Regions from separate parts of the Bradyrhizobium sp. 179 genome, predicted to be linked through region 1. Evidence: predicted binding sites of a transcription regulator. Region 1 holds the regulator's gene; each other region holds the start of a gene.
The links. Region 1 encodes PhoB, which activates phosphate uptake and scavenging genes when phosphate is short. Its sites were predicted from a motif close to TGTCATNNANCTGTCAT; they were not measured.

Region 1 (3,260 bases):
CGTAAACGTTCGGGCGTCAGTCACGCGCCCGGCGAGCCTTAAGGGATTCTGACGGCACGGGTTTTTCAAGGCTTAAGCATTCGCTGTGAGGCCCCAGGATGGCGGCGCGCAACGAGGGAAAGGGTGCAATGACGGTTTTGACCTGGTCCGATGATCGCGTCGAGCAGCTGAAGAAGCTCTGGGAGGCCGGACTTTCGGCCAGCCAGATCGCGGCCGAGCTCGGCAATGTGACCCGCAATGCCGTGATCGGCAAAGTGCACAGGCTTGGCCTGTCGGGCCGCGCCAAGAGCCCTTCATCGGCAGCGCCGCGGCCGCGCAAGGCGCGGCCCGCGCAGCATATGATGCGGGTGACCCGGCCGATCTCGCGCGGCAACACCGCGCTGGCGCAGGCCTTCGAGGTCGAGGTGGAGGCCGAACCGGTCACCTACGACAACGTGGTGCCGATGAGCCAGCGGCTGTCGCTGCTGGAATTGAACGAGGCGACGTGCCACTGGCCGGTCGGCGATCCCTCCAGCCCGGACTTCTTCTTCTGTGGCGGCAAGGCGCTGTCAGGCCTGCCCTACTGCGCCCAGCACTCGCGCGTCGCCTATCAGCCGGCAGCGGATCGCCGGCGGGCGGCACCGAAGCCGAGCACGCGGTGATTATTTCCTGAGATCGAGCCGGCAGCCGTCACGCGGTGACGGCGCAACAAACCCGATGTCGTCCCGGACAAGCGTAGCGCCGATCCGGGACCGATAGCCACCGCAAGCCGTGGTTACGGGGCCTCGGAGTTACCTTTTTCGCGCAACAATGGGCCCGGGTCCCGGATCGGCGCTTCGCTCCGGACAACGCTGCGCGTTGCCGGAGCTACGCTTGTCCGGGACGACGGCCGAGATTGTTGACGCAGCTGGGCCTACGTCTGCTCCGCCTTTGCAAACCGATCATCCAGCGCATAACCCGCGCCGCGGACGGTACGGATCGGGTCCTGCTCGCGGCCGAGATTGAGCAGCTTGCGCAGGCGGCCGATATGGACGTCGACGGTGCGCTCGTCGATGTAGATGTCGCGGCCCCAGACGCTGTCGAGCAGCTGCTCGCGCGAGAACACGCGACCGGGATGCTCCAGGAAAAACTCCAGCAGGCGATATTCGGTCGGGCCGAGATCGATCGGCCGGCCCGAACGCGCGACGCGGCGCTTGTCGCGATCGAGCTCGATGTCGCCATAGGCGAGCACGGTGGCGAGCCGCTCGGGGCTTGCGCGCCGCAGAAGGCCCTTCACGCGCGCGAGCAGCTCCGGCACCGAGAACGGCTTGACGATGTAGTCGTCGGCGCCGGTCGCAAGACCCCGCACCCGCTCGCTCTCCTCGCCGCGCGCGGTCAGCATGATGATCGGGAGCTGCTTGGTCTCGGGACGGGTGCGCAGCCGCCGGCACAGCTCGATGCCGGACAGTCCCGGCAGCATCCAGTCGAGCACGATCAGATCGGGGATGTGTTCCTTAAGGCGGGTGTCGGCGTCGTCGCCGCGCATCACCGTCTCCACGTCATAGCCGTCGCCTTCGAGGTTGTAACGCAGAAGCTCGGTGAGAGCTTCCTCGTCCTCAACCACCATAATGCGTGCGCCCATGTTGTCGTCGCTCCCTAGGTATTCGGTACCGTCGTGGCGAAGGTCGTCATGTCGCCCTTCGGCCGCTTGTCGGTGATCGCCTGCCCCTCGATCATGTAGAACACGGTCTCGGCGATGTTGGTGGCGTGATCACCGATCCGCTCGATGTTCTTGGCGCAGAACATCAGATGGATGCAGAACGAGATGTTGCGCGGATCCTCCATCATATAAGTGAGGAGCTCGCGAAACAGAGAGGTGCAGATGGCGTCCACTTCCTCGTCGCCCTTCCACACTGCCATCGCCGCCGGCAAATCGTGCGCGGCATAGGCATCAAGCACCGACTTGACCTGCTGCTGCACGAGGTCGGTCATGTGCTCCAGGCCGCGGAACAGTTTCAGCGGATGGAAGTCTGTCTCCAGCGCCGCAACGCGCTTGCCCATGTTCTTGGCGAGGTCGCCGATGCGCTCAAGATCGGTGGCAACGCGCATGGCGCCGACGATCTCGCGCAAATCCACCGCCATCGGCTGGCGGCGGGCGATGGTGAGCACGGCGCGCTCCTCGATGCGCTTCTGAAGCGCGTCGAGCTCGGCATCGGTGGTGACGACGCGCTGGCCGAGCGCGACGTCGCGGCGGATCAGCGCGTCGACGGAATCGACGATCATGCGCTCGGCGATGCCGCCCATCTCGGCGACGAGGCGAGTGAGCTCCTGGAGGTCGGTATCGAAGGCCTTTGCGGTATGTTCAGTACCCATGTCCCGTCTCCTCAGCCGAACCGGCCGGTGATGTAATCCTGCGTACGCCGATCGCTCGGCGACGTGAAGATCTTGCTGGTGTCATCGAACTCGATCAGCTCGCCGAGATACATGAAGGCGGTTTTATCAGAGACGCGCGCCGCCTGCTGCATATTGTGGGTGACGATCGCGATCGTGTAGTTCTCGGACAATTCCTGGATCAGCTCCTCGACCTTGGCGGTCGAGATCGGGTCGAGCGCCGAGCAGGGCTCATCGAACAAGATCACTTCGGGCCGTACCGCGACCGTGCGGGCAATGCAGAGGCGCTGCTGCTGGCCGCCGGAGAGCGACAGGCCGGACGCGTTGAGCTTGTCCTTGACCTCGTTCCACAGCGCGCCGCCGCGCAGCGCCTTCTCGACGCGGTCGTCCATCTCGGACTTCGAGATCTTCTCATAGAGGCGGATGCCGAAGGCGATGTTCTCGTAGATCGTCATCGGGAACGGCGTCGGTTTCTGGAACACCATGCCGACCCGGGCGCGCAGCAGGTTGAGGTCCAGCTTGGGATCAAGGATGTTGGTCTGGTCGAGCAACAGCTGGCCGGTGGCGCGCTGGCCTGGATAGAGATCGTACATCCGGTTGAAGATGCGCAGCAGGGTCGACTTGCCGCAGCCCGACGGGCCGATGAAGGCCGTGACGCGGTTGGTGCCGAGGGCCAGATTGATGTTCTTCAGCGCGTGGTGCTCACCGTAGTAGAAATTGAGGTTGCGCGCGGTCACCTTGGCAGGCGCCTCGGGTAGCGGCTGTGAGCCGGGATGAACGGTCGGCGCACTTACGGAAACAGACATTTCACTCATTTTGCAGTCCTCTCGGCGCCAAGGATGCGCGCGCCAATGTTCAGGGCAAGCACGGTCAGGGTAATGAGCAGCGCCCCACTCCAGGCGAGCTGCTTC
Region 2 (3,260 bases), on a different contig from region 1:
TGGCGTCGCAGGGCGGCCCCAAGGTTCCCAATGACGCGTCCGTCACCTCGATTGTCGGCATCGGCCCGCGCTCCGAGGGCGGTTTTGGTCTCGACATTGATCTCGCCGTCTCGCTGCCGGGCCTGGCTCGCGCCGAGGCTGAGGCGCTGGTCGAGAAGGCGCACCAGGTGTGCCCGTACTCCAACGCCACGCGCGGCAATGTCGACGTTCGCCTGACGGTCGTCTGACCGCAATTGCGGATTGGCTGGCCCGAGATCCCCCTCGGGCTGGCTGCTTTCCATTGGTTTGCCGTTCCGCGGGATTGCGCTGCGGCGGCGCATACGGCCCCACGGGCGGAGCCATTGCTGGGATGCACGAACCTCGCTAGGCCTGTGATCAAGCATCGACACAGGGGAAGCGAAGGCATGAATTCTGAAGCCGCGGGTTCTGAAGCCGGTCTGGGTGCCATGAGTGGATTGCGCGTCATCGATCTCACGCGCGTGCTCGGCGGTCCCTACTGCACCCAGATCCTCGCCGACCACGGCGCCGACGTGATCAAGGTCGAGCCGCCGGCGGGCGACGAGGTGCGCGAATGGGGCCCTCCCTTCCATGAGGAGGATGCGGCCTATTTCGTCGGCATCAACCGCAACAAGCGCTCGATCGGCCTCGACCTCGCCTCCGAAGGGGGCCGCGCCGTGCTGCTGAAGATGCTGGAGACGGCCGACGTCCTGATCGAGAACTTCAAGCCGGGCACATTGGAGAAATGGGGCATCGGCAACGAGGTGCTGCGCGCAGAATTCCCGCGCCTCGTGCACTGCCGGATCTGCGGCTTCGGCGCCGACGGTCCGCGCGGCGGCAATCCCGGCTATGACGCCATCATCCAGGCCATGACCGGCATGATCGCGGCGACCGGCTCTCCGGAGAGCGGCCCGATGCGGATCGGCGTGCCGCTGGTCGACATCACCACTGGCCTGTACGCGGCGATCGGCATCCTGATGGCGCTATCGGAGCGCCAGCGCTCCGGCAAGGGCCAGTTCCTGGAGACGACGCTGTACGAGACCGGCCTTGCCATCATGCATCCGCACACCGCCAATTATTTCATGCATGGCAAGCCACCTGCGCTCACCGGCAACGAGCATCCCAACCTCGTGCCTTACGCGATCTTCCCGACGAAAACCGACAACATCTTCATCGGCGTCGGCAATGACGGCACTTTCCGCAAGCTCGCCAAGGAGATCGGCAAGCCCGAGCTCGGCACCGATCCGCGCTTTGCCCGCAACAAGGACCGCATCGCCAATCGCGAGGCGCTGCGCGCCGAGCTCGCCGCGGTGTTCAGCCAGCACGAGGCCGAACCGCTGTGCAACCGCCTGCTCGCGGCGGGCCTGCCCGCTGGCCCGGTGCAGAAAATCGACCAGGCACTCACGAATCCCCACACGATCGCGCGCGGCGATATCATCGAGAAGGATTGGTACAAGGGCGTCGCCTCGCCGATCCGGCTCGACCGCAGCAAGCCGAGCCTGCGCCGCCTGCCGCCGAAATTCAGCCAGCACGCGGCGGAGGTGCTGGGCGAGTTCGGCTACTCCAGGGCGGAGATCGACGCGATGGTCGAAAAGGGCGTGGTCTGCGGCCCCGAGCGCAAGCGCTGAGGCCTCGTGAAATAGACCTCAGCGTTGCCGCAACGGCGGTGCGCACCCTCCCCGCTTGCAAGCGGGAGAGGTGTTCGAGACCGCCGCCTGATAGACAACTCACGTCATCCAATGCCGCACTGCGGCGCGAGCACGCGTGTGCAGCGCGAACGCACGGCGCGGTCTCCCGCACGCCTTCGCCTATTTTCCGGCTTCCCTTTTCCAGCGCTTGCCGCTTTCGTTTCGGCCGCTTACACAGTCATGTGAACGTCATATGGCACTGCTAGCGCAAGCGCTTCTTTATTGACGGGCAAGGGAGGTTTTCTTGATGGCTCTTCGACATTTTGGTGCGGCTGCGGCTGTCGCGGCCACGGTTGGCATGATGGCCTCGCCGGCCCTGGCCGTGACCGAGATCCAGTGGTGGCACGCGATGACCGGCGCCAACAACGACGTCATCGTCAAGCTCGCCACCGACTTCAACGCGTCGCAGAGCGACTACAAGGTGATCCCGACCTACAAGGGCAACTACCCCGACACGATGAACGCAGGCATCGCGGCCTTCCGCGCCGGCAATGCGCCGCACATCATGCAGGTGTTCGAGGTCGGCACCGCCACCATGATGGCGGCGACCGGCGCGGTGAAGCCGGTCTACAAGCTGATGGCCGAGACCGGCGAGAAGTTCGATCCCAAGGCCTACCTGCCCGCGATCACCGGCTATTACTCGACCTCGAAGGGCGAGATGCTGTCCTTCCCGTTCAACTCGTCGTCGACGGTGATGTGGGTCAACCTCGACGAGCTGAAGAAGGCGAACGTCGCAATCCCGAAGACCTGGCCTGAAGTGTTCGACGCCGCCAAGAAGCTGCACGACAACGGCCACCCCACCTGCGGCTTCTCCAATTCCTGGGTCACCTGGGTCAATCTCGAACAGCTCTCCGCCTGGCACAACGTGCCGCTATCGACCAAGGCCAATGGCCTCGACGGCTTCGACACCGTGCTTGAATTCAACGGCCCGCTTCAGGTCAAGCACCTCGAGAAGCTGGTCGAGCTCCAGAAGGACAAGACTTACGATTATGCCGGCCGCACCAACACCGGCGAAGGCCGCTTCACGTCGGGTGAATGCCCGCTCTATCTGACCTCCTCGGCGTTCTTCGGCAACGTCAAGGCGCAGGCCAAGTTCGCCTTCACCGCCGTGCCGATGCCCTATTATCCCGACGTGAAGGGCGCACCGCAAAATTCGATCATCGGCGGCGCCTCGCTCTGGGTGATGGGCGGCAAGTCGGCCGACGAGTACAAGGGCGTCGCGAAGTTCCTGGGCTTCCTCTCCGACACCGACCGCCAGGTCTATATCCACAAGGCCTCCGGCTATCTGCCGATCACCAAAGCGGCCTATGAGAAGGCCAAGGCGGAAGGCTTCTACAAGGATCAGCCCTATCTCGAGACCCCGCTGCTCGAGCTGACCAACAAGGAGCCGACCGAGAATTCCCGCGGCCTGCGCCTTGGCAACATGGTGCAGCTCCGTGACGTCTGGTCGGAAGAGATCGAGCAGGCGCTCGCCGGCAAGAAGACCGCCAAGCAGGCGCTCGATGCCGCCGTCGAACGCGGCAACACGATGCTGCGGCAGTTCGAAAAGACCGCCGTGAAGTGAAGGCGATCGGC
Region 3 (3,260 bases), on a different contig from region 1:
CCCTTGGTCAGCATCTGCGCCAGCGTCGAATCGTCATCGCTGGTCCACTGGTTGGCGGCGACGTCGACCGTGCCCTGCGCCAGCGCCAGCATCGCGTTCTCGTGGCTGCCGGTGAAGACGACCTTGCCGAAATAGGTGTCGGCGTCGGCGATGCCCATCTTGTCCAGCTCGAAGCGCGGCACGTTGTTGCCCGAGGTCGAGTTCGGGTCGACGAGGCCGAGGTTCTTGCCCTTGAGGTCATCGACCTTCTTGTAGGGGCTGCTCGCCTTGACGAAAAACACGGAATAATAGCCGGTCGAGCCGTCGGCGTTGATGTCGTTGGCGAAGGCATCGGTCTTGACGCCGGTCAGACGGGCGCGGGCGAACGAGGCCGAGCCATAGCTCGCGATATGGATGTTGCCGGCGCGCTGGCCCTCGATCACCGCGGCGTAGTCGTTGGCGATGCGCAGCGTGACCTTCACGCCCAATTCCTTGGAGAGATAGCTCATGAACGGCGCCCAGCGCTCAGTGACACCCGAAGCGTTTTCCGCTGGAATGACCGCGAAGGTCAGCTCGGGATATTTGGCTTTCCAGTCGTCCGCCGAGGCGGAGGTGGCAAGCGCGAGCGCGGCGGCGCCGGCAAGGATTAATCTGCGAGTGATCATGATACCCTCTTCGTCGGTTGGGGTCGGTTGACGCAAAAGACTTGAACTAATCGGGCGAGGCTCAGGCGGCAGCCGCCGTTCCAAGCGCCGGGACGCCCTCGGGCGCCGGGATGGGCATGCCGCCCATGACGTCGGCAGCCTCGAGATCGTAGAGCTCGCGCGCCACGTGATCGGTCAGCGCGGCCGGCGCGCCATCGAACACCACGCGGCCCTGCGCCATGCCGATCAGGCGGTCGCAATAGCTGCGCGCCAGATCGAGCGAATGCAGATTGCAGAGCACGGTGATGCCGAAATGCTTGTTGATGCGCAGCAGCGCATCCATCACGATCTTGGTGTTGCGCGGATCGAGCGAGGCAATCGGTTCGTCGGCGAGGATGATGTCGGGCTGCTGCACCAGGGCGCGGGCAATCGCCACGCGCTGCTGCTGTCCGCCGGAGAGCTGGTCGGCGCGCTGGGCGGCGAGCGCAGCGATGTCGAACTGCTCCAGCGCGGACATCGCCAGCGCCTTGTCCTGCTCGGGCCAGAGCTGCGACAGCGAGCGCCAGGCGGGCATCGTTGCGAGGCGTCCCATCAGGACGTTGGTGAGGACATCGAGCCGGCCGACCAGATTGAACTGCTGGAAGATCATCGCCGAGCGCGCCCGCCATTGCCGCAGCTCCTTGCCGCGCAGCGCGGTGACATCGGTGCCATCGAACAGGATGCGGCCCGCGGTCGGCGTCGCCAGGCGGTTGATGGTCCGCAGCAGGGTCGACTTGCCGGCGCCGGAGCGTCCGATCACACCGACGAAGCCGCCCGGGGAAACTTGAAACGAAGCGTTGTCCACCGCGGCCTTTGCGCCGAAGCGACACGTCAGACCTTCCACCACCAGCATGCAGGGCTCCAGATTAACTGAACCCACCGCTAACGCTGGCGCTTAACACTTGTGTGACATCCGCGTTGCGGTGCGGCGATCCAACACACGTCATCCCCTGTCATCGCCACGTCATGACGTTGTCATCAAAGCATTGTCATCAAGCCGCTCCAAGAAAAATGCCCCACCCTCGCGCTTCGGATGCAACATGGCCGCCAGAGCTCTTTCGATTCAGCCGACCATTGATCCCTCGGCCAAGCTGCACGAGGCCAGGCTCGGCGCCTACACCGAGGTCGGCGCGCGCACCGTACTGCATGACGTGGCGATGGGCGATTACTCCTATGTCGTCAACGATGCCCAGATCACCTACACCACCATCGGAAAGTTCTGCTCGATCGCGGCAATGACGCGGATCAATCCCGGCAATCATCCGATGCATCGTGCGACCCAGGCGCATTTCACCTACCGTTCAAGCGCCTATTTCGAAGGCGAGAGCGACGACACCGAGTTCTTCGACTGGCGCCGTCAACATCACGTCCATATCGGTCACGATGTCTGGATCGGCCACGGCGCGATCGTGCTGCCCGGCCGCAATATCGGCACCGGCGCGGTGATCGCGGCGGGCGCTATCGTGACCAAGGACGTGCCGGCCTACACCATCGTCGCCGGCAATCCGGCGCGCATCGTGCGGCGGCGGTTCTCGGAGCAGATCGCCGGCCGGCTCGCCAAGCTCGCCTGGTGGGACTGGGATCACGACAAATTGCGTGAAGCGCTGCCCGATTTCCGCAAGCTCGGGATTGAAGATTTCCTCGCGACATACGAAGCACGGGCGAGCTCTTTCACCGGTCCTCCTGCCAGCAAACCAAGCGCGGTCGCGTGACAGACATTTTCCTTGAAGGCGGCCGGGCCCTGATCGGCGCCGAGCTCGTCGAAACCTCACTTCTCGTGTCCGGAACGGACATTGCGTTGGTCGATGTCCCTCGCGGCCGCGCGCGGCTCGCGATTGATGCGCGCGACCTGCTGGTGCTGCCAGGCATCGTCGATCTGCATGGCGATGCCTTCGAGCGCCAGATGATGCCGCGCGCCGGCGTCGATTTCCCGATCGACGTCGCGCTCGCCGACAGTGATCGTCAGGCGATCAGCAACGGCATCACCACGGTGTTCCACGCCACGACCTGTTCGTGGGAGCCTGGCCTGCGCAGCGCTGGCAATGCGCGCGGCTTGATGGAGGCGATCGAGCGGCAGCGTCCGCAATTCGCCGCCGACACCCGCTTCCATCTGCGGCACGAGACCTACAATCTCGATGCCGAGACCGAGATCAGCCAGTGGCTCGCGGAAGGCCGCGTCGACCTGTTCGCCTTCAACGACCACATGGACGGCACGCTTGCCGATATGGCCAAGCCGCGCAAGCGCAACCGCATGGTGGAGCGCACCGGGCTGTCGAGCGAGGAATTTGACCGGCTGGTCGAACGTGTGGTGGCGCGCGCCGCCGACGTTCCGGCGTCGCTCTCGCGGCTCGCGGCGGCGGCCCGCGCCGCCGGGGTGCGGATGCTTTCGCATGACGATGCGACGCCGGCGATGCGCCAGGAGTTTCGCGATCTCGGTGCGATGATCGCCGAGTTTCCGATCAACGAGGAGACAGCGCGGGCGGCAGCAAGCCACGGCGACGCCATCGTTTATGGCGCCCCGAACGTCGTGCGCGGCGGCAGTCACACCGGCTGGACCAGAGCGTCGGACATGGTCGCCAAGGGTCTCTGCTCGGTGCT

Region 2: ugpB (sn-glycerol-3-phosphate ABC transporter substrate-binding protein UgpB) is a predicted target of PhoB. The motif match lies at 1,862-1,878, and genes of this name have one in related genera.
Region 3: phnC (phosphonate ABC transporter ATP-binding protein) is a predicted target of PhoB. The motif match lies at 1,625-1,641, and genes of this name have one in related genera.

Annotation. Positions count from the first base shown of each region.
Region 1 is NZ_JADPJR010000160.1:68,405-71,664, reverse strand. Features, by position in the region: gene IVB12_RS36840 (GcrA family cell cycle regulator) at 129-641, shown strand; gene phoB (phosphate regulon transcriptional regulator PhoB) at 893-1,600, opposite strand; gene phoU (phosphate signaling complex protein PhoU) at 1,615-2,331, opposite strand; gene pstB (phosphate ABC transporter ATP-binding protein PstB) at 2,343-3,164, opposite strand; gene pstA (phosphate ABC transporter permease PstA) at 3,161-3,260, opposite strand, start outside.
Region 2 is NZ_JADPJR010000116.1:270,496-273,755, forward strand. Features, by position in the region: gene IVB12_RS28000 (organic hydroperoxide resistance protein) at 1-227, shown strand, start outside; gene IVB12_RS28005 (CaiB/BaiF CoA-transferase family protein) at 405-1,625, shown strand; gene ugpB (sn-glycerol-3-phosphate ABC transporter substrate-binding protein UgpB) at 1,933-3,249, shown strand.
Region 3 is NZ_JADPJR010000104.1:132,455-135,714, reverse strand. Features, by position in the region: gene phnD (phosphonate ABC transporter substrate-binding protein) at 1-644, opposite strand, end outside; gene phnC (phosphonate ABC transporter ATP-binding protein) at 706-1,515, opposite strand; gene IVB12_RS24555 (chloramphenicol acetyltransferase) at 1,703-2,374, shown strand; gene IVB12_RS24550 (alpha-D-ribose 1-methylphosphonate 5-triphosphate diphosphatase) at 2,371-3,260, shown strand, end outside.